3 regions of the Arthrobacter sp. HLT1-20 genome follow, and region 2 is predicted to be linked to each of the others. Evidence: predicted binding sites of a transcription regulator. Region 2 holds the regulator's gene; each other region holds the start of a gene.

The links. Region 2 encodes LexA, which represses DNA repair genes until DNA is damaged. Its sites were predicted from a motif close to TCGAACANNTGTTCGA; they were not measured.
Region 1: the regulator LexA is predicted to act here: its motif matches at 4,792-4,807, upstream of uvrA (excinuclease ABC subunit UvrA).
Region 3: the regulator LexA is predicted to act here: its motif matches at 5,557-5,572, upstream of ACX80Q_RS04590 (HNH endonuclease signature motif containing protein).

What each region holds. Positions count from the first base shown of each region.
Region 1 covers NZ_JBTNDR010000005.1:151,392-161,349, reverse strand. The annotation lists gene ACX80Q_RS04990 (PIG-L deacetylase family protein) at 1-486, shown strand, start outside; gene ACX80Q_RS04985 (ABC transporter ATP-binding protein) at 673-2,445, shown strand; gene ACX80Q_RS04980 (ABC transporter ATP-binding protein) at 2,442-4,379, shown strand; gene ACX80Q_RS04975 (GntR family transcriptional regulator) at 4,376-4,768, shown strand; gene uvrA (excinuclease ABC subunit UvrA) at 4,893-7,781, shown strand; gene ACX80Q_RS04965 (HAD hydrolase-like protein) at 7,972-8,724, shown strand; gene ACX80Q_RS04960 (lysophospholipid acyltransferase family protein) at 8,711-9,379, shown strand; gene uvrC (excinuclease ABC subunit UvrC) at 9,570-9,958, shown strand, end outside.
Region 2 covers NZ_JBTNDR010000014.1:81,412-91,369, forward strand. The annotation lists gene miaB (tRNA (N6-isopentenyl adenosine(37)-C2)-methylthiotransferase MiaB) at 1-764, shown strand, start outside; gene miaA (tRNA (adenosine(37)-N6)-dimethylallyltransferase MiaA) at 761-1,684, shown strand; gene dapF (diaminopimelate epimerase) at 1,743-2,663, shown strand; gene ACX80Q_RS09720 (class I SAM-dependent methyltransferase) at 2,757-3,344, opposite strand; gene hflX (GTPase HflX) at 3,553-5,214, shown strand; gene ACX80Q_RS09730 (ATP-dependent DNA helicase) at 5,207-7,234, shown strand; gene lexA (transcriptional repressor LexA) at 7,438-8,181, opposite strand; gene ACX80Q_RS09740 (LysM peptidoglycan-binding domain-containing protein) at 8,457-8,900, shown strand; gene ACX80Q_RS09745 (histidinol-phosphate transaminase) at 9,010-9,958, shown strand, end outside.
Region 3 covers NZ_JBTNDR010000005.1:66,450-76,407, reverse strand. The annotation lists gene ACX80Q_RS04615 (acetyl-CoA C-acetyltransferase) at 1-630, opposite strand, end outside; gene ACX80Q_RS04610 (TetR/AcrR family transcriptional regulator) at 696-1,451, shown strand; gene ACX80Q_RS04605 (acyl-CoA dehydrogenase family protein) at 1,448-3,523, shown strand; gene ACX80Q_RS04600 (hypothetical protein) at 3,600-4,487, opposite strand; gene ACX80Q_RS04595 (DUF6318 family protein) at 4,514-5,299, opposite strand; gene ACX80Q_RS04590 (HNH endonuclease signature motif containing protein) at 5,824-7,566, shown strand; gene glgA (glycogen synthase) at 7,568-8,770, opposite strand; gene glgC (glucose-1-phosphate adenylyltransferase) at 8,875-9,958, shown strand, end outside.

The DNA of each region.
Region 1 (9,958 bases), on a different contig from region 2:
AACGCGTGCCGGCAGGTGGGCGTGGAGAATTTGACCATCCTTGGCCACCCCGACGGCCGGGTCGAGGAAGGTGTGGCGCTGCGCCGTGACTTTGCCCGGCATATCCGCCAGGTCAAACCCGATGTTGTGCTGACACTGAACCACGGCGAAACGTGGGGTCCGGGGCGTTGGAACAGCGCTGATCACAGGGCCGTTGGCCGCAGCGTGCTGGACGCGGTGTCCGATGCGGACAATGACTGGATCTTCCCCGAACTCCTCGATGAGGGTTTGGGCCGCCACAAGGTCCGCTGGGTGGGTATCAGCACTCCTCAGCCAACACATTTTGTGAAGGTCAGCCCGGCGAATATCGAGAAGGCAGTTGCCTCACTGGCGGAACACACGGAGTACCTGCGCGCCTTGAGCCCCGAACCCGTGGAAACGCAGGCCCGGCGGCAAATCGAGATGGTGACCGCCGGCGGGGTCGTGGCCTTTGAGCTCTTCGGCTGAGGGCTGGCAGGTGCTGACCCGCCGGTCACTCTGCAGATAACGCCCTCTCAACGCGTTTTGAGGGCGTTATCTGCGTACTCGCGAGCCCCCGGGCAATCACAGGGAGCCCACGCTGACAAGCTGGCCCCCCAGGAGTAAGTTGTTACCTGTTCGAACCAAATTTTGATGCGCACCTAGGAGTTTGACGTGCTGTTTCGCTTGATAGCCCGCAATGTGGCACCGCACAGGGCGCAGCTGATCATGATTGTGGTGCTGCAGTTTCTCTCCACCCTGGCCACGCTGTACCTGCCCACGCTCAACGCCGACATCATCGACGACGGCGTGGTCAAGGGCAACATTGACCTGATCATGAACCTAGGCGGCTGGATGCTCGCCATCACGGCGGGCCAGGTGGTGTGTGCCATCGCGGCCACCTACCTGAGCGCCAAGCTAGCAATGGGCGTGGGGCGGCAAATCCGCCGCGACCTCTTCGACAAGGTGGAGACGTTTTCCTCCCAGGAGGTGGGCATCATTGGCGCGCCGTCGCTGATCACCCGCACCACCAACGACGTCCAGCAGGTGCAGATGCTGACCCTGATGTCGTTCACCATGATGGTCATGGCGCCCATCATGTGCCTTGGCGGCATTGTGCTGGCCATGGCCCAGGACGTCCCCCTGTCCGGGCTGCTGCTGGTCATCCTGCCCTTGCTGATCGTGGCGATCGGCCTCATCGTGCGGGTGCTGGTCCCCACCTTCCGCAAGGTGCAGAAGCAGCTTGACGACATCAACGGCGTGCTGCGCGAGCAAATCACCGGCATCAGCGTGATCCGCGCCTTTGGCCGCCGCGACTACGAGGCCGACCGGTTCGCCACGGCCAACGGCGCCCTGACGTCCTCGCAGCTGCGGGCCGGGCGCCTGCTCTCGCTCATGTTCCCCACCATCTTCTTTGTGGTCAACGTGACGAGCGTTGGCGTGCTCTGGTTTGGCGGTCAGCGCATCGACGCGGGCGACATGCAGATTGGCGCCTTGACCGCGTTCCTGAGCTACATCATGCAAATCCTCATGTCCGTCATGATGGCCATGTTCATGTTCATGATGATCCCCCGCGCGGCCGTCAGCGCCGAACGCATCATGGAAGTCCTGGACACCCAAGCCAGCGTGGTGGATGCTCCCGGCGCTGTTTCAGTAGGCCAGCTCGACGGCGTGCTGCAGGTCAGCAACGCCGCCTTCAGTTACCCCGGCGCCCAGGCTCCCGTCCTGTCCGGGGTGAGCTTTACGGCAACCCCTGGAACCACGACGGCGATCATTGGCTCCACGGGCAGCGGCAAGTCAACGCTGTTGAACCTCATACCAAGGCTCCTGGACAGCACCGAGGGCTCCATCGAGCTCGGTGGCCACAACGTCAAGGCCGTCACGCTGGCTGCCCTGCGCGGCTCCATCGGCCTAGTGCCGCAAAAGGCGTACCTGTTCACCGGCACCGTGGCCAGCAACATCCGCATGGGCAACCCGCAGGCCACGGATGCGCAAGTATGGGAGGCATTGGAAACCGCCCAGGCTGCCGACTTTGTCAGGGACATGCCCCGGGGGCTTGATTCTCCCATTGAGCAGGGCGGCTCCAATGTTTCCGGTGGCCAGCGCCAGCGGCTCTGCATTGCCCGGGCCATTGCCGCCCAGCCAACGCTCTACCTGTTTGACGACAGTTTCTCCGCCCTGGACTACGCCACGGACGCCAAGCTGCGGGCAGCCCTGAAACCGGTCACCCGGGACGCGGCAGTGTTGGTGGTGGCCCAACGCGTGGGCACCATCAAGGATGCGGACAACATCCTGGTACTGGATGAAGGGGCGTTGGTGGGCCAAGGCACCCACGAGGAACTGCTGGACAGCTGCCCCACCTACCAGGAAATTGTGACATCTCAGCTGAGCGACGATGACCAGTCAACAGAAGACGAGCTTTCAGACAACAAGGGCGGTGCAGCATGACCATGATGCGAGGGGCCCGCGCCGGCGGCCCGCCACAAAAAGCCATCTCCTTTGGCCCCAGCCTCAAACGCATCCTCGCCTTGATGGCTGCCGACAAACTGCGCATAGTGGCCGTGATTGCCATGGCTGCCATCTCCGTGGGCCTGTCCGTGGTGGCACCAAAGGTGTTGGGTCAGGCAACGGACATCATCTTCGACGGCGTCGTGGGGCAGATGTTGGGCAAATTCCCGGCCGGAACCACCAAGGACCAGGCAGTGGCGGCGCTGCGGGCCAGCGGCCAGGGTCAACTCGCCGACATGCTCAATGCCATGAACGTGGTGCCCGGCCAGGGCCTGGACCTGCAGGCGCTGGGTGCCGTGCTGCTCATTGTTTTGAGCCTGTATGTGGTGGCGTTCTTCTTCAACTGGTCCCAGGGCTACATCACCACAGGCATTGTGCAGCGATCCATGTACCGGCTCCGAACGGACATTGAAGCCAAGCTGGACAAGCTGCCCATGTCGCACTTCCAGCAGGAATCCCGCGGGGACGTGCTGTCCCGCGTCACCAACGACATCGACAATTTCTCCCAAACGTTGAACCAGACCCTGACCCAAATCCTCATCGCCGTGCTGACAGTGTGCGGCGTGCTGGGCATGATGTTCTCCATCTCGCCCATGCTGGCCGGCATCTCGCTGCTCACGGTGCCGATCGTTGCCGCCATGACGGTCATGATTGCCAAACGCTCCCAGGTGCAGTTTGCCGCGCAGTGGAAGAGCACGGGTGAGCTGAACGGCCACGTGGAGGAAATGTTCACAGGACACGAGATTGTCAAGGCCTTTGGCCAGCAGCAGGCAGCCATTGAAAAGTTCCGGGTCTCCAATGACCGGCTCTACGAGTCAAGCGCCAAAGCCCAGTTTATTTCCGGCATCATCATGCCCAGCACCAACTTCATCTCCAACCTGAACTATGTGGTGGTGGCGGTGCTCGGCGGCATTCAGGTGGCCCAGGGCGCCCTCACCATCGGCAGCGTCCAGGCGTTCATCCAGTATTCCCGCCAGTTCAGCCAACCCATGGCCCAGCTGGCCAGCATGATCAACCTGCTGCAATCAGGCGTGGCCTCGGCCGAGCGAGTCTTTGAGCTGTTGGATGCGCAGGAACAGACCCCCGATCACACCCCGCCGGCGGTGTTGGCCGAACCTAAGGGCCGCGTGGTTTTTGACCACGTCAATTTTGGCTATAAGCCGGGGGAGCCGCTCATCAGGGACCTTTCCCTGGTGGCCGAGCCCGGCCAGACGGTTGCCATTGTTGGCCCCACTGGCGCCGGCAAGACCACCCTGGTCAATCTGCTCATGCGGTTCTACGAGATCGATTCCGGCACCATCACGGTTGACGGCGTCAATACCGCGCATCTGAGCCGCGATGACCTGCGCAGCCAATTTGGCATGGTGCTTCAGGACGCCTGGCTCTTTGGCGGGACCATCATGGACAACCTCAGGTACGGCAAACTGGACGCCACCGAGGAGGAGATCATCGAGGCCGCGGTGGCCACCCACGTGGACCACTTTGTCATGTCGCTCCCCGACGGTTATGACACAGTCCTCAGCGACGACGGCGGCGGGCTGAGCCAGGGGCAGCGCCAGCTCATGACAATTGCCCGCGCCTGGATTGCCAACCCCGGCATTTTGATCCTGGACGAGGCCACGAGTTCCGTGGACACCCGCACCGAAGTCATGATCCGCACGGCCATGAACAAACTCCGCCACAACAGGACCAGTTTTGTCATTGCGCACAGGCTCTCCACGATTCGTGACGCAGATTTGATACTGGTGATGAATAACGGTGAGATCATTGAACAGGGCAACCATCACGTGCTCCTTGAACGCAAGGGTTTCTACTTCGAGCTATACATGAGCCAGTTTGGAGATCCGCTGGTGGAAGAGGTGAGTCAGTTATGAACACCATGGATATTTTAATGCGCCGCTGGCGTCTGGACTCGGAGTCCACTGTGCCGCCCTACGAGCAGATCCGCTTGCGGATCCTGGATTTGGCAGCCTCGGGTGAGCTGGCCGTGGGCAGCAAGCTCCCGTCGGTGCGGGCACTCGCAGCGGATTTGAGCGTGGCAGCCAACACAGTGGCCAGGGCCTACAGGGAATTGGAGCAGGCAGGCATTGTGGTGACGGCCGGCCGCAGCGGCACCGCCGTGGCATCCGGCGGCGACGCCATTTCCGCCCAAGTTGCAGCGGCGGCTGACGCCTTTGCCGCCGTCGTGCGTGATTTGGGTGTTCCCCAGAGCCAGGCGCTGCGCATTGTGGGCGCCGCGCTGGACCGCGCCATCAGCGGTTGACGTGCGGCTAAGAGAACGCGCGTTCGAACGAACTTTCGATTATACTTAGCAGTGATTACACACGAGCCCGGCAGAGCTCTGGCCGTGCCGCGCCCACACAGTGGACAGCAATGTGAAGGAAACCATGGCCCAGTTGCACAACTCGTCAACCGTTCCGCAGCGCCCCGACTTGTCGCGCTTGATCGTCAAGGGCGCCCGCGAGCACAATCTGCGCAACGTTGACCTTGACCTGCCCCGTGACGCCATGATCGTCTTCACGGGCTTGTCGGGTTCGGGGAAGTCCTCCCTGGCGTTTGACACCATCTTCGCCGAGGGCCAGCGCCGCTATGTGGAATCGCTCTCCGCCTATGCCCGGCAGTTCCTGGGCCAGGTGGACAAGCCCGATGTTGACTTCATTGAGGGCCTGTCCCCGGCGGTCTCCATTGACCAGAAGTCCACGAGCAAGAACCCGCGCTCCACCGTGGGCACCATCACCGAGATTTATGACTACATGCGCCTGCTGTGGGCCAGGGTGGGAACGCCGCACTGCCCCACCTGCGGCGAGCCCATTGCCAAGCAAACACCGCAGCAAATTGTTGACCAGTTGCTGGAGATGCCTGAAGGAACCCGCTTCCAGATCCTGGCTCCCGTGGTGCGCGACCGCAAGGGCGAGTTTGTTGAACTGTTCAAGGAACTCACGGCCAAGGGCTATTCCCGCGCCAAGGTGGACGGTGAGCAGATTCAGCTCAGCGATCCACCCAAGCTGAAGAAGACGTTCAAGCACACTATTGACGTCGTGGTGGACCGTCTGGTAGTCAAGGACGGCATCCAGCAGCGCCTCACCGACTCCGTCGAAACGGCCCTGGGGCTGGCTGACGGCCGTGTGCTGGCCGAACTGGTCGACCTGCCGGAGCAGGATTCCGGACGCATCCGCTCCTTCTCCGAGAACCTGGCCTGCCCCAACGAGCACCCGCTGGCCATTGACGAGATTGAGCCGCGTTCCTTCTCCTTCAACAACCCCTTCGGGGCCTGCAGCGCCTGCAGCGGTATCGGCACCAAGCTTGAGGTTGATGAAGAGCTCGTCATCCCCAACCCGTTCCTCTCGCTGCGCGAGGGCGCCATCGCCCCGTGGTCGCTGGGCACCGCCACCACTGAGTACTGGAACCGCCTCCTGGAAGGGTTGTCGGCCGAACTCGACTTCGAGCTTGACACCCCCTGGAACAAGTTGGCAACCCCCGTGCGCACGGCCATCCTGTACGGCAAGGACCACAAGGTGGTGGTGCAGTACAAGAACCGTTTTGGCCGCGAACGCAAGTACAGCACCGGCTTTGAGGGTGCCGTGCAGTACATCCAGCGCAAGCACATCGAGACGGAATCGGACTCCGCCCGGGACAGGTACGAAGAGTACATGCGCCAGATCCCGTGCCCCGCATGCGGTGGCGCCCGGTTGAACCCGGCCTCGCTGTCGGTGCTGATCAACGGCATGTCCATTTCCGCTGTTGCCGCCCTGTCCATGCGCGACTGCTTCGATTTCCTCTCCAACCTGGTACTGACGGGTCGCGAAGCCCAGATTGCCAGCCAGGTCCTGAAGGAGATCCAGGCCCGCTTGAGGTTCCTGCTCGACGTCGGACTTGAGTACCTGAATCTGGAACGCGCCTCCGCCACCCTGTCCGGTGGCGAAGCCCAGCGCATCCGCCTGGCCACGCAGATCGGTTCCGGCCTGGTGGGCGTGCTGTACGTGCTCGATGAGCCGTCCATTGGCCTGCACCAGCGCGACAACCGCCGCCTCATTGAAACGCTCACCCGCCTGCGCGATCTGGGCAACACGCTCATTGTGGTGGAACACGATGAGGACACCATCAAGGAAGCCGACTGGATTGTTGACATTGGACCCGGCGCCGGCGAGCACGGCGGCGAGGTGGTCCACTCCGGTTCCCTGGAGGAGCTGCTGGCCAACACCCGGTCCCTGACGGGCGACTACCTGTCCGGGCGCAAGTCCATCGCCATGCCCGCCACCCGGCGCAAGTACGACAAAAAGCGTGAACTCACGGTGGTGGGCGCCAAGGAGAACAACCTCCTGAACATTGACGTGAAGTTCCCGCTGGGCGTACTCACGGCCGTGACCGGCGTCAGCGGATCCGGCAAGTCAACCCTGGTCAACGAGATCCTGTACAAGGTGCTGGCCAACAAGCTCAACGGCGCCAAGCAGGTGGCCGGCCGCCACCTGCGCGTGGATGGTTTGGAGCACCTGGACAAGGTGGTGCACGTGGACCAGAGCCCCATTGGCCGCACACCACGATCCAATCCGGCCACCTACACAGGCGTCTTTGACAACATTCGCAAGCTATTTGCCGAGACCAACGAATCGAAAATGCGCGGTTACCAGCCTGGCCGCTTCTCCTTCAACGTCAAGGGTGGGCGCTGCGAAGCCTGCACGGGTGACGGCACGCTGAAGATTGAGATGAACTTCCTGCCGGACGTCTACGTGCCGTGCGAGGTCTGCCACGGTGCGCGTTACAACCGCGAAACGCTTGAGGTCCACTACAAGGGCAAGTCCATTGCCGACGTGCTCAACATGCCCATCGAGGAAGGCGCCGACTTCTTCGCGGCCTTCACCCCCATTGCCCGGCACCTGCGCACGCTGGTCGACGTCGGACTCGGCTACGTTCGCTTGGGGCAGGCCTCCACCACCCTCTCCGGTGGTGAGGCGCAGCGCGTGAAACTGGCCGCCGAACTCCAGAAACGCTCCAACGGCCGCAGCATTTATGTGCTGGACGAGCCCACCACGGGCCTGCACTTTGAGGACATTCGCAAGCTGCTGCTGGTGCTGCAGGGGCTCGTGGACAAGGGCAATACAGTCATCGTCATTGAGCACAACCTTGACGTGATCAAGAGTGCCGACTGGATCGTGGACCTGGGCCCGGACGGCGGAACCGGCGGTGGCCAGGTGATTGCCACGGGAACCCCGGAGAAGGTGGCAAAGAGTGAACAAAGTTACACCGCCACGTTCCTGCGCGAGGCCCTCACGCCATAACCGCTCCACCCTTTCCTAACTGTGACGCACTTGTTGCACCGAAATCGCTCGAGAAAGCGCTTTCCGATGCATCAAGTGCGTCACAGATGCGGGGGAGAGGGTCGGGTGGAGGTCGACTACGCTCAGCTAAGATATTCCCGGACAGGCATGGATGAGCCGGTAGTGGCGCATGTCGTGAGAAACTATGGACGTGAATATCGCCGCTCCGCCCGTCAATCGTGGCAAATCTGCCACCGCAGTCCTTTTCGACCTCGACGGGACGCTTGTTGACCCGGCCGGAGGGATCACCCAGGGCATCGAATATGCCCTGGGCACCATGGACCTACAGAGCCCCGGGCTGGACGCACTCAACGCAATGGTGGGCCCCAAGCTCGCTGACGCACTGGTCACCTTTGCCGGCGTCCCCGTGGAGACGGTGCCTGCCGTCATTGCCGCGTACAGGGATTGGTACATGCGGGAGGGCATGGCCATGTCCGTGCTGTACCCGGGCATCGTGGACCTGCTGACGCAGTTGAAGGACGCAGGCATTCCGCTGGCTGTTGCCACGCAAAAGCCTGAGCCTCTGGCCAAGAAACTACTGGCACTCCATGGGATTGACCAGCTATTTGCCGTCATCAAGGGTTCCCACACGGACGAGACCCTCATGCCGGGTGCACCCGGCTACCGTGCAGGCAAGAGCGAGATCATTGCGGCCGCCCTGACCGAACTCTCGGAGTTGGACCACCTTGCCGACGCAGGATCCACGGCAGTCATGGTGGGGGACAGACACCAGGATGTGATGGGCGCCCAGGCCAACGGCCTTGACTGCATTGGCGTCTCCTGGGGCTTTGCCGCCGACGGCGAGCTGGCAGCGGCAGGCGTTGCCGCCGTCGTCGATTCCACGCGCGAACTTGCCGACGAATTGGCACAGACCTTCCGGGAGGCCCGCGATGGCGCTTTATGACATGACCCGCGTGCTGACACGCGGCACCATCAGCGCCCTCTGCCGGCCAACCGTTGAGGGCCTGGAGAATGTGCCCACCGACGGGCCGTTCATTGTGGCGCCCAACCACCTCTCCTTCTTCGACTCGGTCATTGTGCAGGCGCTGACACCGCGGCCGGTCTCCTTCTTCGCCAAGGCCGAATACTTCACCGGCAAGGGCATCAGGGGGAAACTGATGAAGTCCTTCTTCGAGTCAGTAAACTCCATTCCGGTGGAACGCGGGGAGCAAGCTGCCAGCGTTCAGGCGCTCAAGACACTGTTGGATATCTTGGGCCGCGATGAGGGCGTGGGCATCTACCCCGAGGGAACCCGCTCACGCGACGGCCTCCTGTACCGTGGACGCACCGGCGTGGGTTGGCTGGCCCTGACAACGGGCGCCCCTGTGGTCCCGGTGGGCATCATTGGCACCGAGAAGCTGCAGCCCGCTGGCGGCAAGGGCTTCCGCCCGGCACAGTTCACCCTGCGTTTTGGCAAGCCACTGTACTTTGACAAGACGGGACCGGACCACTCCCTGCCAGCCCGCCGGCACGTCACCGACACCATCATGGACGCCATTGCCGAGTTGACCGGTCAGGAACGCAGCAGCAAATACAACCAAAGCCCCAGCATCGAATAGGCCCCACCGGCTCCCACCTGTATACACACGCCGAGTCGGACCTAACGCTGCCGAGTCCGACGTCGGGCGACGCACCTAATGCGGCCCTGGGTCTGACTCGGCAGGGTTGGGGGCAGTTCCCGCGTTCTCTCACAGCTCAGAAGCTGCCGGGTGGGCCCTCAGAGACGCAGCCCCACCCTAGAATGAACTGGTGGCAGATCCAGCAAGTTACCGGCCCAAACCCGGCGAAATTCCCACGGACCCAGGTGTTTACCGTTTCCGTGACGAGCACGGACGCATTATTTACGTGGGCAAGGCCAAAAACCTCCGGTCCCGGCTGAACTCATACTTCGCCAATCCGGCCACGTTGCTGCCCAAGACCCATGCCATGGTCCACCACGCGGCAAGCGTGCAATGGACCGTCGTGGGCAGCGAACTCGAGGCGCTGCAGCTGGAGTACACCTGGATCAAGGAGTTCTCCCCCCGGTACAACCTCGCGTTCAGGGACGACAAAACCTACCCTTACCTGGCTGTTTCCATGAGTGAGAAGTTCCCCCGCGTCCAGGTGATGCGCGGCGAACGGCGCAAGGGCACTAAATA
Region 2 (9,958 bases):
CCGATGACGTCATTGAAGCCATGGCCGAAACGCCCAACGTCATGCCACAGCTTCATATGCCGTTGCAGTCGGGCTCGGACAAGGTCCTCAAGGACATGCGGCGTTCCTACCGTTCGAACAAGTTCCTGGGCATTCTGGACAAAGTCCGCGAACTCATACCCAACGCGTCCATCTCCACCGACATCATCGTTGGCTTTCCCGGCGAGACAGAGGAGGACTTCCAGGCAACCCTGGACGTGGTGGAGAAGTCACGTTTTGCCACGGCGTTCACCTACCAATACTCACAGCGCCCCGGCACCCCGGCGGCAGACCTGCCCGGGCAACTGCCCAAGGAAGTCGTCCAGGAACGCTTCCTGCGACTGACAGCCCTGCAGGACAGGATTTCTGCCGAGGAAAATGCTGCCCAGATTGGCCGCGAGGTGGAAGTCATGGTCACAGCCACCTCCGGCCGCAAGGCAGCACAAACCAACAGGCTCTCCGGCCGTGCAAAAGATCAGCGCCTGGTCCATTTCAGCATTCCCGACGGGGCGCCAACACCACGCCCCGGGGATCTCGTCACCGTCACCATCACCGAGGCGGCCGCGTTCCATGTGGTGGCCGACCCCGCAACAGCGGCCGAGTACTCCCTGCGCCGTTCGCGCGCAGGGGATGCCTGGGACCTGGCGCAGGCGGAGTCCTGCGGCGTTCCCACCCCTGGCACGGCCGGTGGCGCCCGGCCGAAGGTCAGTCTGGGCATGCCGTCGCTGCAGGTTCGCACAGCGTGAGGGTGGAGGAAAAGGCGCTGCCGGTTGTCGCCGTCGTGGGCCCCACAGGATCGGGGAAGTCCGAGTTGGCCCTGCAATTGGCCGAACGCTTTGACGGTGAGGCCATCAACGCCGATTCCATGCAGTTCTACCGGGGCATGGATATTGGGACGGCCAAGCTGCCGCTGGAGCAGCGCCGTGGCATCCCGCACCACCTCATGGACTTCTTGACAGTCCGTGAAGACACCACCGTGGCCACTTTTCAGGACCTTGCCCGGGCCGCCATTGCAGAGGTCCGTTCCCGGGGGAAACTGCCCATTCTGGTGGGCGGATCCGGGCTTTACGTCCGGGCAGCATTGGACGTGCTGGAGTTTCCCGGCACCGACCCGGCTGTGCGGTTGGCCCTGGAAGCTGAGCTGGAACGTGTGGGCCTGGCCACCCTGGCCGCCCGCCTCGCCGAGGTGGATCCGGTCTCCGCGGCGCGCATCAGCGACGCCAAGCGCGTGGTGCGTGCTCTGGAGGTCCACGAATTGACCGGCCGCGCCTTCAGTTCCTTCATGCCTGAGCGCAAGTACTTTTCCCCTGCGGTGCAGATAGGCCTCAACGGCAATCGGGCCGAACTCCACGAGCGCCTGACCGGGCGTGTCCACGGCATGGTTGCCAGCGGCCTGCTCGAGGAGGTCCAGGCGCTCATCCCGCAAGGGTTGCGTGAGGGGCGCACGGCCCACAAGGCGCTGGGCTACCAGCAGTTCCTGCGGGTCCTGGACGGTGAATCCACGGTGGCTGCGGCCAGCGAGGAAACCATAGTTGCAACACGGCAATTTGCCCGCCGCCAAGTGACCTGGTTCCGCGCCGACCCCCGCGTGCAGTGGCTGGACTGGGCCCAGCCGGACGTGGGCGCAGCAGCAGCCCAGTTGGTGGCCCGAACAACCGAGGCCTGAGCTGGAGAGTTGTCGCCACTTGTTCAGTGCAGATCGCACCGTGCTTTAGTCTTGATCCATGACTGAAGCCACCACTTCCCTGACAGGCATGCGCTTTTCCAAAGGCCATGGAACCGGCAATGACTTTGTGTTGATGGCCGATCCCGACGGCTTGCACGAACTAGCACCGGAGCAGATTGCGGCCCTGTGCGATCGCCACCGCGGGATTGGCGGTGACGGTTTGATCCGTGCCGTGCGTTCCAAGCATGTCAGCGAGGGCGTCGCGTTGCTGGCCGTGCACCCAGCGGCCGAGTGGTTCATGGACTACAACAACGGCGACGGTACTCGCTCGGAAATGTGCGGCAACGGGGTGCGCGTCTTTGTCCACTTCCTGCTGACCCAGGGACTGGTGACGCTGGCGCCGGACGAGGAGCTGACCATTGGCACCCGGGCCGGAATCAAGGTGGTGTCACGGAGCGCCAACGGCTACCGGGTGGACATGGGCCCTTGGGCCTTCATCTTCCCCGAACAGGCGGCACAGGGCGGCTCCGATTCCTTGGTGGCCGCTGCCGGTCTGGAGGTGGACCGCCCGGCCCTGTCCATCAGCATGGGCAATCCGCATACGGTGGTGGCCCTTGCGGACATGAGCGAGCTGGCCGGCACCAAGCTGGGCGAGGCCCCCGTGGTCACCCCGGTTCCCCCGGACGGAACCAACGTTGAGTTTGTGGTGCCGGCCGAGCCCTTGGTGAGGGACGACGTCGGACACGTCAGCATGCGCGTCCACGAGCGTGGCGTGGGGGAGACCTTGTCCTGCGGCACGGGAGCGTGCGCGGCCGCTGCCGCCATCCGCTTCTGGGCAGGCGCCGAAGCCCCGGATACCTGGACCGTTGCCGTGCCCGGCGGCGAGGTGGGCGTGCGGTTCTTCGCCGGTGCAAAAGGACGCGAGCACGTTGAACTGAGCGGGCCCGCCGTCATCGTGGCGGAAGGCGTCATTGCCTAGCGCCAGCTCTACCCAAGCAGAGCGGCAGCATTGAGACGCGAAGAGGCCCTGCCCCTGACGGGCACGGCCTCTTCGCGCAACAGATTCCGGCAGCTACGGCTTGGTGCGGGTGACGCGCAAAATCCTGAACGCCTTGTTGGTGGAGTCGCGGGCCACGGTGAACCCGGCGTCGGGGAACTGTTCGGTCAGTTCGGTGGTCAGCCAGCGCTGCAGCGAATCCGAGCCCAGGTTCTTTTGAACCACCAGGTACGCGGTGCCGTTGTGGGCCAGACGCGGCAGCCACATCAGCAGGATCGAATGCAGTTCCGCTTTGCCCACGCGGATGGGCGGGTTGGACCAGATGGTGTTGAAGCGCACATCCGGCTCGACCGCGTCCGGGGTGGAGGCGCGGACGTTGTCCAGGCCAAGGGCCTTGGCGTTGTCAATGGTCAGCTCGATGGAGCGCTCATTGACGTCCACGGCGTAGACGGTTGCTGCGGGGGAGTGCAGGGCCAGACTCAGCGCGATAGGGCCCCAGCCGCAACCAATGTCCAGCAGATTGCCTGCGGCGGCGGGCGGCGGCGCCTCGGAGAGCAGAATGGTGGTGCCCTTGTCCACCCCGTCGGGGCTGAAGATGCCCCCCGCTGTTTGCAATTGACGTGTTGCACCGACCAAAACCACGCTGAGGGGTCGGCGTTTCATCGGTGTTGACGGTTGTGAACTGAAATAGTGATCTGCACCCTGAGTACCCATAGTCATGCCAGATTAGTGCGAATTCGCGCGTTTGTGTATCTAGGCGCGCCTAAGCGCCACCGGGAGCGGTGCTGGCTTATCCACAAGCTCTGGGCTGAAAAGGTGTGAGTGTGGGCGGCCGCGACTACGATTGAGGGTAAGCGTCTATGAGGAGAATATGTCCAACGCATCTGCACACACTGGTTCCGACAATAACGAGCTGCCCGACGGCGGCAAGAACGGGACACCTTCGCAAAAGTCCGGCCAAGGTGGCACGGATCTATCGGTTGCCGAGATTGAAGCCGTCATTGAACGGATCTTGGCGAAGGACGCGGCAACAAGCCGTGCCGTGCGTGCCGACAGCGAGTTGGATGCCCAGGATCCTCATGGCGGCACTCCCGCCACGCGGCCCCTGGGCGGGCAGGCCCAGGCCGTATCCACCCTTGACTTCCAACACAGCAGTTTTGACGGTGCCCAGGAAGAACTTGCTGAGCGCAACGCCCTGCGCCGTCGCTCAGGGCTGTCCACGGAACTTGAAGACGTCACAGAGGTGGAATACCGCCAGTTGCGGTTGGAGCGCGTTGTCTTGGCCGGACTGTGGTCCCAAGGCACCATGGCCGACGCCGAGAACTCCCTTCGCGAGCTGGCGGCACTCGCCGAAACGGCCGGCTCCGAGGTGCTCGACGGAATGGTGCAGCGCCGTGCCAAGCCGGACCCGGCCACCTACCTTGGCACCGGCAAGGCCCAAGAACTCAAGGAAATTGTCCAGGCCACGGGCGCGGACACCGTGATCATTGACGGCGACCTGGCCCCGTCCCAGCGGCGTACCCTGGAAGAAGTTGTCAAGGTCAAGGTCATTGACAGGACAGCCCTGATCCTGGATATCTTCGCCCAGCACGCAAAGTCACGTGAAGGTCGGGCCCAGGTTGAACTGGCCCAAATGGAATACCTGCTGCCGCGCCTGCGTGGCTGGGGCGAGTCCATGTCCCGCCAGGCTGGTGGCCGTGTGGGCGCCGCCGGCGGTGGCATTGGTTCCCGTGGACCCGGTGAAACCAAGATGGAGCTGGACAGGCGAAAAATTCGCACCAAGATGGCCAAGCTGCGCCGGGAGATTGCCGCCATGAAGCCGGCACGCGAAACCAAGCGTGCCAACCGCAAGCGCAACAACGTGCCCTCGGTGGCCATTGCCGGTTACACCAATGCCGGAAAGTCGTCCCTGCTGAACCGTCTCACCGATGCCGGCGTATTGGTAGAAAATGCCTTGTTCGCCACCTTGGATCCCACAGTGCGCAAGACCGAGACGGCCGACGGCCTGGGCTACACACTGGTGGACACCGTTGGGTTTGTGCGTTCGCTGCCCACCCAGTTGGTTGAAGCCTTCCGCTCCACTTTGGAGGAGGTGGCGGACGCAGACTTGATCCTGCACATTGTGGACGCCTCCCACCCCGATCCCGAGGGGCAGATTGCTGCCGTTCGAACAGTCTTCGCCGAAGTCGATGCGCTGAAGATCCCTGAGCTGATCATCTTGAACAAGGGGGACATCGCCGATCCTTTTGTGGTGGAACGGCTGCGCCAGCACGAGGCCAACACTGTAGTGGTTTCCGCCCGAACGGGGCAAGGCATCGAAGAGCTGCTCCAGGCCATCAGCGAGGGAATTCCGCACCCCAGCGTCACCTTGACGCTGCTGATCCCCTACGACCGCGGCGATGTTTTGAACAAGTTACACCGCTCCGACGCCGAGATCATCACGCTGGAGCACGGCGAGCACGGAACTGTGGCCCACGTCCGGGTCCGCGAAGACCTGGCAGCCGAGGTTGAACCGTTTGTCCAACATGGCTGACAGTGAATTTTCGCAACAAGCACTGGAACTTCTGGACAGGGCTGTGGAAGCCATGGGCGGCCAACGCCGTGATGGCCAGCATGAGATGGTGCGCCGTGTGGTGGGCGCCATTGAAAGCGGCGACCACCTGTTGGTGCAGGCCGGAACAGGCACGGGAAAATCGCTTGCCTATCTGATCCCGCTGATTGTCAATGCCCTCACCAGTGACAAGCCGGCAGTGGTGGCCACGGCCACCCTGGCGCTGCAGGCCCAGATTGTGGGCCGTGATGTGCCGCGCCTGCTCGCTGCCCTGGAACCTCTCCTGCCGCGCGCCATTGATGTTGCCCTGGTCAAAGGCCGCAGCAACTACGTGTGCAAGCAGAAGCTGGGTGGCGGTTTCCCCTCCGAGGACACCGGCGAAGGCGCCTTGTTCACGCTCGGAGAAGATTCATCCGTCAACCATTTGCCGGGGGCTGCCACCGGCCCCACATCTCAGCTGGGGAGGGAGGTGGTGCGGCTTCGTGAGTGGGCGCAGGACACCGACACCGGTGATCGGGACGAGCTGGTCCCCGGCGTGACCGATAAGGCCTGGCGGCAGGTGTCAGTGACCTCCATGGAATGCCTGGGGGCGCAAAAGTGCCCGCTGGCCACCGAATGCTTCTCGGAATTGGCACGCGCCCGCGGCGCCGAGGCTGACATTGTGGTGACCAACCACGCCATGCTGGCCATCAGCGCGTTCGAAGGTATTGCGGTCCTGCCCGATTACGACGTGGTGGTGGTGGATGAGGCCCACGAATTGCAGGACCGTGTCACCGGCGCAGTCACGGGACAGCTCTCGGTGCAAATGGTGCAGGCAGCGGCCTCCAGCACCCGCAAGCACACGGCGGTTTCCGTTGACGCCATTCACGCCAGCGCGGCAGCCCTTGACCTGGCCTTCGCCGGCACGGCAGAGGGGCTGCTGCCCAATGGCCTGAACCCAACCCAAAGCCAAGCAATTGAACAAGTGCGTGACGCCGTGCGGGCGGCACTCTCGGATTCCAAGCCCGAAGGCAACGCTGCCGTGGACGGGGGCCGTTCCATTGCCCGGGCCCGGCTGAACCTGATCTTCGACCTGTGCGAGCGGTTGTTGGCCGCCGCTGATGCCCGAGAGGTGGTGTGGGCCTCACGGCCGGGGAGCTTCACCCCGGGCAAGGGCTACCAGAAGGCCGACGACGGCGAGCCGGCCGTCATCAACATTGCACCGCTCAGTGTGGCCATGAAGCTGCGCGAGGGCTTGTTCGCCGACCGCACAGTGGTGCTGACCTCGGCAACCTTGGCCATTGGCGAGTCTTTCCAGGCAACGGCAGGCGGACTGGGCCTCTTGGGCCCCAACGCACCCTCCTGGACGGGGGCCGACGTCGGCTCTCCCTTTGACTACCCCAAGCAAGGCATGCTGTATGTGGCGGCACATCTGCAAAAACCGGGTTTTGGCATGTCAGCGGAGCAACTGGATGAACTTGCTGCGCTGATCACCGCCGCCGGCGGCGGAACGTTGGCGCTGTTCTCGTCGCGGCGTGCAGCCGAAGACGCTGCAGAGAAACTGCGCAAGAAACTCTCCGTCAAGATTTTGTGCCAGGGCGATTCCTCCATGGCCGGGCTCATCAAGGAATTTGCCGATGAACCGGACACCTGCCTGTTCGGCACCATGTCACTGTGGCAGGGTGTTGACGTGCAGGGTGCCTCCTGCCGGCTGGTGGTCATTGACAGGATTCCGTTCCCACGCCCGGATGACCCCTTGGTGACAGCTAGGGCCCGTGCGGTTGCGCAAAGCGGTGGCGACGGTTTCATCGCCATCTCCGCCACCCACGCAGCCGTGCGGCTGGCCCAGGGTGTGGGGCGCCTGATCCGCTCCAGCGCCGACAGGGGAGTCGTGGCAGTGCTCGATTCACGCCTGGCCAACGCCAGCTACGGCGGGTTCCTGCGCGCAGCCCTCCCGCCGTTCTGGGCCACCAAGGACCGTGCCGTGGCTCTGGCTGCCCTGGAACGGCTCTCCGGCAAATAACGCCAAGGGCCAGGAACGGGTATTTTTGTAGGCTACGTAAAGGAGACACCAAAGGCCCCAAGCGCTCCCACTGCTCGCAAGCTCGCAGCGGGGCCCTCGCGCTCGTGGGCCCAGCCCGCGGCCGACGTGTCGGATAGTAGCCGGAAAATACCCGTTCCTGGCCCTCAGGAACAATGAATCCGTATGCGTGTTATTTGGCGCGCCTAGAGGCTGCGGAGCACCGAGACTACTTTGCCCATGATGGTGGCGTGGTCGCCCAAGATGGGTTCGTAGCGTGTGTTCTGGGGCAGTAGCCAGGTGTGGCCGTCGCGCTGGCGGAAGGTCTTCACTGTGGCTTCATCGTCCAGAAGTGCTGCCACAATGTCGCCGTTGTTGGCTGTTTGCTGTTGCCGCACCACAACCCAGTCGCCGTCGCAGATTGCGGCGTCGATCATGGAATCGCCCTGGACCTTGAGCATGAACAGCTCACCGCTGCCCACAATCTGCCGTGGCAACGGCATAATGTCATCCACCGACTGGTCGGCCAAGATGGGCCCGCCGGCTGCGATGCGTCCCACGAGCGGAACAAAAGCAGTGTCCGAGGAACTGCTGAGCTCGGCAAAGTTGAGCCCGTTGGAGCTGCGCAACTTTGACGGGGCGCTGACGCCCTCGATTTCCACCTCGCCGTTGTCCAGAACCAGCGGAATCAAGACTTCCATGGCACGGGGACGTTTGGGATCCCTGCGCAAATAGCCATGGCGCTCAAGCTGCGTCAATTGGTGTGTGACGCTGGAAAGACTGGCCAGCCCCACGGAGTCGCCAATTTCACGCATGGAGGGCGGGTAGCCCTTGTCGGCAATGGAGCGCTGGATGCACTCGAGGATCTTTTTCTGCCGAACGGTCAACCCCTTCATGCCAGCGCGGCTGGGCGCTTGGGGGATGCGGTGCGGAGGTTCTTGAAGCGCCATGGTTCCGGGTCCTTTCTTGGCTGCCCTGAACAATGTCAGTGCCTGCTGGTGGACTGCATCTAGCGGCTAATCCTTGTAATCCAAGTTTAAGCCACAAGGCGGGCAATTTCAAACATTTGTTCTATCAACCCTTGGCAAGTGTCGTCTATAGATGCTAAAACTGTACTAGTAGCAAATTAGAACATACGTTCTATCGAAGATATGAAGCGTGGAATTTCGATCCAGTCGGCAGGTGTGGCCAAGGATCCAGATCCACGGTGAAAGGACGAGAAGTCATGAATGCAATGGTTATCTCCGCAGGAACTCTCAGCAGTACACCCAAGGGCTTGTTTGGCGGCAGCGGTGCCAGTCACCGGCCGCATCAGCTCCCGCTGGCGGCGGCGCCTGTCAAGCTTACTTTGACGCGCAGGGGCAGGCTGGTGCTCTTTGGTCTTCCGGCCCTGGTGGCCTCATCGATCCTGGTCTTTGTGGCGCTGGCCATTGTTTTCAGCTCGCTGGCGAGCCCGGCCCATGCGGGAGTGGAAAACATGGCCGTCGACATGGACAACTATGCGCATTCCGTGACAGTTCTTCAGGGTGACAGCCTGTGGAGTATCGCCGGAGCCACCAATCCGAATCGGGATGTCCGGGACGTGGTTCGTGAAATTGTTGCCCTGAATGAGTTGGGCACGGGCGTACTGCAGGCCGGCCAGCGCCTGTTCGTTCCCATCCCGAAGTAGAACACTACTGGACGGCAAGCCCACAAGACTTGCCCCAACGGTTCGGGTGAGGTGTCCGCATACTGTCACCGTTTCGGAAATTTCAGACGCTGGCAATTAAGCTGGTGTCATGGATCAGTTTGAACGCTTAGGTCAATTGCCACTCCGCGACGATCTGCGCGGACTGCATCCCTACGGCGCCCCGCAACTTGACGTTCCCGTGCTGTTGAACGTCAATGAAAACACCTTTGGCGTCCCGGCAGATGCCAAAGAGGCTATCTTGGCTGCTGTGGCCAGGGAACTTGAAGGCCTCAACAGGTACCCCGACAGGGAATTCACCACACTCCGCCAGGAATTGGCGGCGTATTTGGGCCACGGTCTCAATGAAGACAACCTGTGGGCCGCAAACGGTTCCAATGAAGTGCTGCAGCAGATCCTCCAGGCATTTGGCGGACCGGGACGCACCGCCCTGGGATTCCCGCCCACATACTCCATGTACCCCTTGCTGGCCAGTGGCACGGGAACGGGGTACCTTGCCGGCTTGCGCGAGCAAGACTACAGCTTGTCCGCGGCATCGGCCGCGGATCAAGTGCGTGCGGCCGCCCCGAACATTGTCTTCCTCTGCTCGCCCAACAATCCCACTGGAACGGCCCTCGGCCTTGACGTGGTGGAGGCTGTTTATGCAGCAGGTGAAGCATCGCAGTGCATCGTCATTGTTGATGAGGCTTATGCAGAATTTGCGCACACAGGAACCGCCAGTGCCCTGAGCCTGCTGGAAGGCCGGCCCCGCCTGGTGGTTTCACGGACCATGAGCAAGGCGTTTGCCTTGGCTGGTGCGCGTCTCGGCTATCTCGCAGCGGCGCCGGAAGTCACCGACGCGCTCCGTTTGGTGCGCCTGCCTTATCACCTGTCGGCCATCACCCAGGCTACCGCCGTCGCGGCCCTGCGCACCTCAACATCCCTGCTGGCCAATGTGGAGGCCATCAAGGTTCAACGGGACCGGATCGTCACGGAGCTGACAAACCTGGGACTTTCCCCGGCCCCCTCGGACTCAAACTTTGTCTTCTTTGGCGGGCTGG
Region 3 (9,958 bases), on a different contig from region 2:
CCGGCTGATCTTCCACTGGGCAGTGGTGAGGGCCTGGTGCTCTCCCATGGAAAGCCCCGTGCGGGGCTCACCGGTGGAGGGGGCGTCGGGGGAAAGGTGTTTGGGGCGAATTCGACTGGCGATCTTGACCTTGTCACCGAGCGACTTGGCACGGCTGAGATCCAGCAGAATGGTGCGCAATCCTTCGCTGACGGCAATGGGCGCATCCGATGCTGAATCCACGCCGCCAGCAATGGCGGAATCAATCTGTCCCAACTTGATCTTGTTGGAGAGGCCAATGACCGCTTCCAAACCGGTGGCGCACGCCTGCTGGAGATCGTAGGCGGGTGTGGTTGCAGCCAGGGCAGAGCCCAGAACAGCCTCACGGGTGAGGTTGAAATCCCTGGAGTGCTTCAAGACAGCACCGGCGGCAACTTCACCAATTTCCTCATCGGCCAAGCCAAAGCGGGCCACCAAGCCATCCAACGCCGCGGTCAGCATGTCCTGGTTGGAGGAATGCGCATAGGCTCCCCCGCTTCGGGCAAAGGGAATACGGTTGCCGCCCACCACGACGGCCTTGCGGATGCCCGGGCTGCCTGCGCCTGTTGTTGTGGTTGCCACGTTGTCACTGCCTGCTGTTGGAGTAGTCATGAAGCTCTCTCTTGGTAGAACGCCGTCTGTTACTGATACTCAGCGTACCTGATACGCTGAGTATCGTGAACACGTTACAACAAGAGTCCGGGGCACCCACAGCCGCCCCAGCGGCCGGCCGCAGCGGAGCCGCGCCACAGCCAAACCCAGCCACCGGCTCAGCATCCGTGGATGGGCGTTCGGCGAGGTGGGATGTGCACCGTGAGGAACGGCGTCGTGCGTTGATTAAGGCGGCACGCCGGGCCATCCACCAGCTCGGCGCCGACGCCTCCATGGAGGACATTGCAGCCAACGCGGGGACGTCGAAGTCGGTGTTCTACAGGTACTTCGGCGACAAGTCGGGACTCCGCCACGCCGTGGGAGCCGTGGTCATCAGGCACATGCAGGACACCATCGCTGCCGCCCGGCAAGGGGCAAGCGAGCCGCGGGAGGGCGTGACGGCCATGGTCAGCGCCTATTTGCAGATGGCCCAAACCTCACCCAATGTGTACTTTTTCGCCACGATTCCCACCGACGGCGACACCCGGCCCTCAGGGGAATTGAGCGGCTTTTTCGATTCCGTGACAGCCATGATCGCCGAGCCGATGCAGCAATTGGTGGGCGATCCGGCGTCGCCCCTGATGGGCTACTGGCCAACGGCCGCGATCGGACTGGTGCGCACCGCGGGCGAATTGTGGCTCCAGGCACCCGAGGATCCCAGCAAACCAGCAGCCACCGCCATGGCCGAACAGATTTCGGCGTGGCTTTTCGACGGCGTGGGGCAGTTCATCTCCACCGCCGCGCCCCAACAATCAGTAACCGCAGCAGAAGGAAAATCATGACCGATGTAATGACACCAGTTTCTCCCGCAGCTCACGACGACGGCGCAACAGTTGACGTTGCGGCGCTCGGTGAAGTGTTGCTTGGCAGGTGGGCGCAGGTTCGTTTGGACGCCCGGAAACTGGCCGGAAATCCCGAGCTGCACAAGATAGAGGGGCTGAGCCACACCGAGCACCGCGAACGGGTTTTCAAGCAGTTGGGCATCCTGGTTGAGCAAGATGGCGTGCACAGGGCGTTCCCCACGAGGCTTGGCGGGAGTGATGACCACGGCGGCAATGTTGCCGGATTTGAGGAACTGGTCATTGCCGATCCGTCCCTGCAGATCAAGGGCGGGGTCCAGTGGGGCCTGTTTGGCTCGGCCGTGATGCACCTTGGCAGCGAGGAGCACCAGAACAAGTGGCTGCCGGGCATCATGAATCTGGAGATTCCAGGCAGTTTCGCCATGACGGAAATTGGCCATGGCTCCGACGTCGCCGCAATTGCCACCACGGCCACTTTTGATGCCGATACCGACGAATTTGTTATCAACACACCCTTCGCGGCCGCCTGGAAGGAATACTTGGGCAACGCTGCCGTTCACGGTGTGGCTGCGGTGGTGTTTGCCCAGCTGATCACCCAGGGCGTTAACCATGGCGTGCATGCGTTCTACGTCGACTTGCGTGACCCTGCCACCATGGAGTTTCTGCCCGGAATTCAGGGCCTGGATGACAACATCAAGGGCGGCCTGAACGGAATCGACAATGGCCGGCTGGCCTTCGATCATGTACGCGTGCCGCGCACCAACCTGCTCAACCGCTATGGTGACGTGGCGGCGGATGGCAGCTACAGCTCCCCCATCACCAGCCCGGGGCGCCGCTTCTTCACCATGCTGGGAACCCTGGTGCAGGGCCGGGTCTCCTTGAATGGAGCCGCCGTGGCCGCTTCCAAAGTGGCATTGAAAATTGCCATTCAGTACGCCACCGAACGCCGCCAGTTCAACGCGGCCTCGGACACAGAGGAAGTGGTCCTGTTGGATTACCAGCGTCACCAGCGCCGGCTCCTGCCGCTCTTGGCCACCACCTACGCGGCCGCGTTTGCCCACGAGGAACTGCTCATCAAGTTCGACGACGTGTTCTCCGGCAAGCATGACACCGACGAAGACCGCCAAGACTTGGAAACCCTGGCTGCGGCGCTGAAGTCCATGAGCACCTGGCATGTCCTGGACACACTCCAGGAGTGCCGCGAGGCATGCGGCGGCGCGGGTTTCATGGTGGAGAACCGTTTCACCTCGTTGCGTGCAGACCTCGATGTGTATGTGACCTTCGAGGGCGACAACACGGTCCTGCTGCAGCTGGTAGCCAAGCGTTTGCTGGCCGATTACAGCAAGGAATTCCGCAACCTGGACTTTGGCATTCTGGCCCGGTTTGTTGTTGGCCAGGCAGCTGACTTGACACTGAACAAGACCGGCCTGCGCCAAGTGGCACAATTTGTTGCCGATACAGGATCCGCGCAAAAGTCCGCCAAGGCTTTGAAGGACGAGGACACCCAGCGCCAGATGCTCGCCGACCGCGTGCAGACCATGGTGGCCGACGTTGCTGCCGCGCTCAAGGAAGCCGCAAAGCTGCCCAAGGAGCAGGGTGCAGCCGTCTTCAACGACCACCAGAATGAGCTCATTGAGGCTGCCCGCGCCCATGCCGAGCTGCTTCAATGGGAGGCATTCACAAGTGCCCTGAACCGTGTCTCTGACGCCGGAACCAAGAAGGTACTGACACGCCTGCGCGACTTGTTCGGCCTGGGCCTGATCGAGAAGCACCTGGACTGGTACCTGATGAACGGCCGCATCTCCATGCAAAGGGCCCGCACCCTGTCCCCCTACATCAACCGGGTGCTGGCCAAACTGCGTCCACACGCCCTGGACTTGGTGGACGCGTTTGGCTACGGCCCCGAGCACCTGCGCGCCACGATTGCCACTGGCATTGAGCGTGAACGCCAGGACGAGGCCCGCGACTACTACCGCACCCTGCGGGCAAGTTCCGCCGGCCCCGTTGATGAGAAGGTGCTGATCCAGAAGGCCAAACTGGCTTCCAAGGCGTAACCCCTTTTCTCATGCTTGATCTCATGCTCGACGGCGGCGCCCAACCCGGGTGCCGCCGTCGGGCATCTTTGCTTAACTAGCAACCCACGCCGCTGGGGTTTTGTAGACAGTCGTCTGCATAGAGTCGTGTTTCCGCGCGCCAGACGGTGAGGCCAAGTGGTGCCGAGGGGATGTTGCCCTGCCCTGGAATGGGAAGCTGGGGCCCACCATTGACGCTGTAAGTTCCGTCGAAATGGGTGGTGACGGTGATACCGAGCCGCCCCGTTGCTGTGTAGATGTGGCTGGTTTGAGTCTGTTCACCGATTCTGTCTTCATGAAGGGGCGCGCCATGGTGGGGTGTGGGGCCCCAAATGGTGCCGTCGCCGTAGTTCCATGTGTAGGCCACCGGGGTTGCGGTGATGGTGACCTGCTGGCCGAGCATGGTCAGATCGAACGATTGGGTGGCAGCGTCGGCATAGACGTTGGTTTCCTCGCCGCGCAGCGTGTGGGGTCCCGGCTGGCTGCCGATCGTGGCGGGCGCCACGGGTGTCCGCTGGAATTCGCGGGCAATTGCCGCCGCAATTTCGGCAAGGATGTCGCGTGGCTTCTCACCGTAGACGCATTCCGGCCCTGACAAATATGTCCAGACCGAAGGGCTAGCTTTCGAAGCCCGGTACCAATATATTGCTACACCCGGCTTGCCCTGGTCACTGCCAGTGCCAGTCGAACAGGAAGGCATCACTTGGGCACATGCAGTGAAGATGACGCTGTCACCGTCGGCACACGCAAGTCGAGCCTCATACAGGTACTTGTCTTCAGGTCCGACAGAAGGGGTCTGTTCGAGCAGTCCATCGGAACCCGGGATCAATCCCCAGGCTCCTGATTCAACGTCGTTATTTCCCCAGCCAACTTCGACGTCTCCATAGTCGGAGGCGAACGACGCGTTGGGGACCGTGACAAGTCCTACACATAGAATGATTGTCATTGTCCACGAATGGCCTGATCGCGGACTCACGATCCCTTGTTTCCATCAAGGTGCTCAACCGTCGTGGCCACCCAACGTCCGTCTTGGCGCACTCCCACAAGAATGTCCCCCTCAGCAATAGTGACTCCGAGGTCTTTCGACAGGGTTTTATCCGCCTTGAAGAATTTGACCTGTTCCTGCCGTGCCATGGTGATGGCTTGATAGTTTCCCTCTGCCGTCTGAGCAAATGAACTAGCCGGAGTGCCAATAACCATTTTCCCTCCCACTATCCATTTCCCACCGGAATGGCCCGCAATGACACTCTTCTTCATGGCCTCACACGTACGGCACCCGGGGTCGCTGATTGCCATCATAGGAGCTGGATCGCCAGTTTCAAAAGCGTAGCCGAGGGTCTCGTACCAGTATTCGGTGAAGGCGATCAGGCCTTCCTTGCTGAATTCCTTGGCCTTTTCCGGGAGCACGGGTACGGGTACGTTTTGGGCAGGACCTTGGGCCGTGGCCGGCTGGTATGCAGCAACAGTAGTGGGCGCCGGCGTGGTGGCGGCCGGAGTCGGGATACCGCTGCTGGCACTGCCGCTCCCGGGTGGTGTGGTTGCACCGGTGCCCGGCGGCGATGGACTGCATCCACTCAGGACAAGCAATGCGCTTACTGCCGCGGCCACAAGGTACTGCCGTGAGAATCGGCAAGCCCACCACAGTCGAGTCCTGCCGTCTGGACTCGGCGCGGCTCGAACCGCGGGTGACAAACCCTGGAGTCGCCCAATCTTGGTGCAGATGCTGGAGCTGTTCCTTGTTGTGTGGCAATCCCTCATCGCCGACCCCTGCTGTGAGTGCTGAGTAGGCGGTAAACGTAGCCATTAACGTCACTGCCCGGTGGCTTGGTACTAAGCTACACGCCACAGGCAAGACGTGCCAGAAGTTATCCACAATCCAATGAAGCTGTCACCGAGTTGTCATGGCTTCAAGGTCGCAATCGTGCGGCAACCGCCCTTGTTAGTGCACAGGCCGGGCGAAGGCCGAAATTACCCACAGATGGCAGAATCCGGCCGTGAATGTCAGTGCCTCGATTTAGAATATATGTATGGAAGCAACGGCAAGGGAGCCGGGAATCTCGGACTCCACAGCAGGAGAACCACGGGTTGGTGAACACATTCACCAGCTCATCAACCTTGCATCCGCCATCATCAAGGCAGCGACGAACAGCTTCCACTTAGCTGAAACACGAACCGCCGCCGTTGCTGGCGGCCCGGAAAGTCAGCCAGCTCCGCCTTTTGGCCTGAACGTTGGATCGCTGACAGACAGCGAATGTGTCCAGTGGGCAAAGGACTTGGAGCGCTTGGGCCGGTTTCAGCAGGCACTGACAGTCCAGGTCGCCGGAGAATTGGCGCAGCGCGTAGCGGCTGGCCGGTTTCTGCAAACCGGAGTCCATGCACCCGTGGCGTTGCTGGTTCAGTCGGCCAAGATCAGTGCCACCGAGGCCCGTCGCAGAATCCGCTTGAGTGAAACACTACTGCCGCTGAGGGACACCATCACCGGCAACATCTCTCCTGCTCTGCAAGGCACCGTCGGTGACGCATTTTTTCACGCCGAGCTTTCCGAAGATCAAGCCCTGATGATCTCCAACTTCGTTGAAGAAGCACAAGGGCTTGCTAAGGCGGGTCTAATCACAGATGACCGCGCTCTTGAGGTGCAAGCCAGTCTGGTCCGGACAGGACAGGAAGCGGACCCGGACTTTCTTCGACACGCAGGCAACCGCATCATGGCGCATCTGGATCCCGACGGCCAAAAGCCCACCGAAGGCGACTTAATTGCCAAACAAGGTGTCTTCTTTCGCAAGCCCCGTCGTGGTTTGATTCACTTCGACGGTCACATGATCATTGAGCAATACGAACACCTCATGGCCGCCATAGGAACTGCTACCAACCCGAACAAGCACGGGGCTATCAACCCCAGCGAGGACAATGAGCACGAGTCCGGTCCGGTAAAAGGTCCAGCTGAGTCTGAAGAAACAACTTCTGAGCTGCTGGACGAGATTTTGGATCTGTTCGGCACCTCGACCCAAGCGCCCGCTTCATCGACGCCACCCACTGCGCCGGCCGCATCACCAGCACAGTCCGCAGCACCATACCCGCCACAAGGTTCAGCGCAGCAGGTTGAACCTGGGCTTGAGCAGAATCCCAACCCTGCAGACCACGATAGTGGCCAACATGGCGTGGACAGCGGTGACAATTCATGGGTTGTCGACGGCGTGCGTATCCCCCGCCCAGAGTCGTGGGAAGAGCTGGACGGACTGGATCCAATCGACCCCAACAGCACCGACCCTGCAGTCAAGGATCGCCGAACCCGTGCGCAGAAACTATTGGACGGGCTCATAGACTGCGTGAAACTTGCGGCCCGGACTGGGAAGCTGCCGCTCAACGGTGGCCTAAAAACGCAACTGATCATCACAACCAGCGAAGCGGACATCCAACGCAGCGATGGCGCCGGGACAGCCTTCACACCCTACAGCGGCCCAGTGCCCTTGCACCTCTTTGACCAGTCACTCTGCGACCCGGACGTTACCCGCCTCTATCTGGGTGAAGGACAGACCATCCTCAATGTGGGCCGTACGCAACGGCTGTTTACCCCGGTCCAGCGGAAAATTCTGTTCGCCCGGGATCTGGGCTGCGCATACCCCGATTGCACCATCCCCGCGCACTGGACCGAGGCCCACCACATCATTCCGTGGCAGAACGGGGGCGATACCAACATCAACAACGCAGTCTTGTTGTGCAGCTACCACCATTCTCTCCTGCACCACAGCGACTGGAGCGTGACACTCAAGAACGGCACGCCCTACTTCACGGCCCCGTATCTCCTTGATCCGAGTCAGACCCCCCGCCGGAACTACTTCCATCACGGACTTATCCGGGACGATGAAGAGAACATGCGCGGAGCATCTGGCAGCAGTGGCCCGGACCCAAATGGTCGGACGCCCTCGTCGCAGGCAGGCCCTGCTGCCAAGCGCAGTGAAGGCCCCGAGCAACAAACCGGGGCCTTCAACAAATCAAGAGTGGAGCACAATGATGGCAGCGGTTGAGCTACTCCTGCGGAAGGACGCTCCTATAGACATCAAGGGTTTGTTCCACAATCGACTCCCAAGAGAAATGATCTTGGGCTCGTTGGCGGCCCTTTTCACCCATGATGCGGGCACGGGCAGGATCATTGACAACCTCGATCATGGCGGCGGCAAAGTCAGCAACAAACTTCTCCGGATCCAGCGGGGTCCCTGTTCCGTCGCTGACCTGTTCCAGCGGAACCAGCAACCCAGTCTCGCCATGGGCCACAACTTCAGGAATTCCACCGGTGGCGCTGGCCACAACCGCGGCGCCACAGGCCATGGCTTCCAAGTTCACAATCCCCAGGGGTTCGTAGATGGACGGGCACGCAAAAACGGTTGCGTGGCTCAGAACCTGGACAAGCTCTGCTCGCGGCAACATACGCTCAATGACAACGACGCCGTCGCGTTCGGCCTTCAAGCCTTCGATGAGGGCGTTGACCTCGGCACCAAGGGCCGGCGTGTCGGCGGCACCGGCACACAACACAAGTTGGACTTCCGGCGGCAAGGCGGCCGCAGCCTTCAACAAGTACGGCACACCCTTTTGGCGGGTAACCCGCCCAACCCAAACCACGCTGGGGCGGTCAGGATCAATGCCAAGGGAGCGCACTACGTCGTCGTTCTCATCGCGCTGCCAGGTGGCCACGTCAATGCCATTGTGAATCACCTTCACCTTGGCCGGATCAACATCCGGGTAACTGCGCAGGATGTCTTGGCGCATGCCGTCGGAAACAGCAATGATGGCTGCCGCCGCTTCATATGCCGTCTTCTCAACCCAAGAAGACACCGCGTATCCGCCACCGAGCTGTTCAGCCTTCCAGGGACGCAAGGGCTCCAAACTGTGGGCGCTCAAAACGTGTGGAATTCCATGCAGCAAGGAGGCGACGTGGCCGGCCATGTTGGCGTACCACGTATGCGAGTGGACCAAATCCGAGCCGGCGATGGCTGGAATTACCTGCAGATCAACGCCCAACGTCTGAATTGTGGCGTTGGCATGGGCTAATTCCGGCAGGTCCGAGTACGAGGTAACGGTTGCACCATGGAAGTCAGCATCGCGCTCTTTACCGAAGGCATGAACACGCAGATCAACCTTTTCAGCAAGGACGCGGCTGAGCTCGGCAACATGCACACCGGCCCCTCCGTAAATTTCGGGCGGAAACTCTTTTGTCACAATATCTATACGCACATACTCAAGGTAGTCTGTGCGGACGAAATTGTTCTAGTGTGAAGTTGTTGTGAACCTTACGGGGCACAGTTAAGAGCACCAGTGAAGCTGTGGGAGGTTGAAACATGTCAGTAAAGAAGGTTTTGGCGATAGTTTTGGCAGGCGGTGAGGGCAAGAGACTGATGCCCCTGACAGCTGACCGAGCCAAACCAGCAGTACCTTTTGCGGGTTTTCGCTTGGTCGATTTTGCTTTGTCCAATCTGGCAAATTCCGGTTACTTGAAGATTGTTGTATTGACACAATACAAATCGCATAGCTTGGACCGACACATTTCCGAAACCTGGCGCATGGCGACACAATTGGGCAATTATGTTGCCTCCGTTCCAGCACAGCAACGACGCGGCAAGAGCTGGTTCCTGGGCAGCGCAAACGCCATTTACCAGTCCTTGAACCTCATTGGCGACGCCGAACCGGACATTGTTGTTGTGGTTGGCGCCGACCATGTTTACCGCATGGACTTTGAGCAGATGGTTCAGAGCCATATTAAGTCCGGTGCCCGCGCCACAGTTGCCGCGGTACGCCAGCCTTTGGAATTGGCCGACCAATTCGGCGTCATCGAGATTGACAACGCTGAAGTCCCTGGTGCCATCGGCGCCCACAAGATTTCCGCCTTCGTGGAGAAGCCCGAATCAACTCCGGGCCTTCCGGACGCCCCCGACCAATTCCTGGCGTCCATGGGCAACTATGTTTTCGACGCCGACGCCCTGGTTGAGGCCCTGGAACAAGATGCCGCCAAGAAGGACACCAAGAATGACATGGGCGGGGACATCATTCCCTACTTTGTGGACCGTGACGAAGCCTACGTCTACGATTTCACCACCAACGACATCCCCGATGCCACGGACCGGGACAGGAACTACTGGCGGGATGTGGGGACCATCGACTCCTACTACGACGCCCACATGGACCTGATCTCCCCGCTGCCCATCTTCAATCTATACAATCGCGCATGGCCCATCTACACACGCAGCACGGTTTCACCGCCCGCCAAGTTTGTTCGGGGCGAGCACAATTCGGTGGGGGCCGCTTTGGACTCCATCGTTGCACCAGGCGTTGTTGTTACTGGTGGCGTGGTGGAAAACTCAGTCCTTTCCAATGACGTATTTGTTGGCGAGGGTGCCCGTGTTCAAGATTCAGTCTTGATGGACA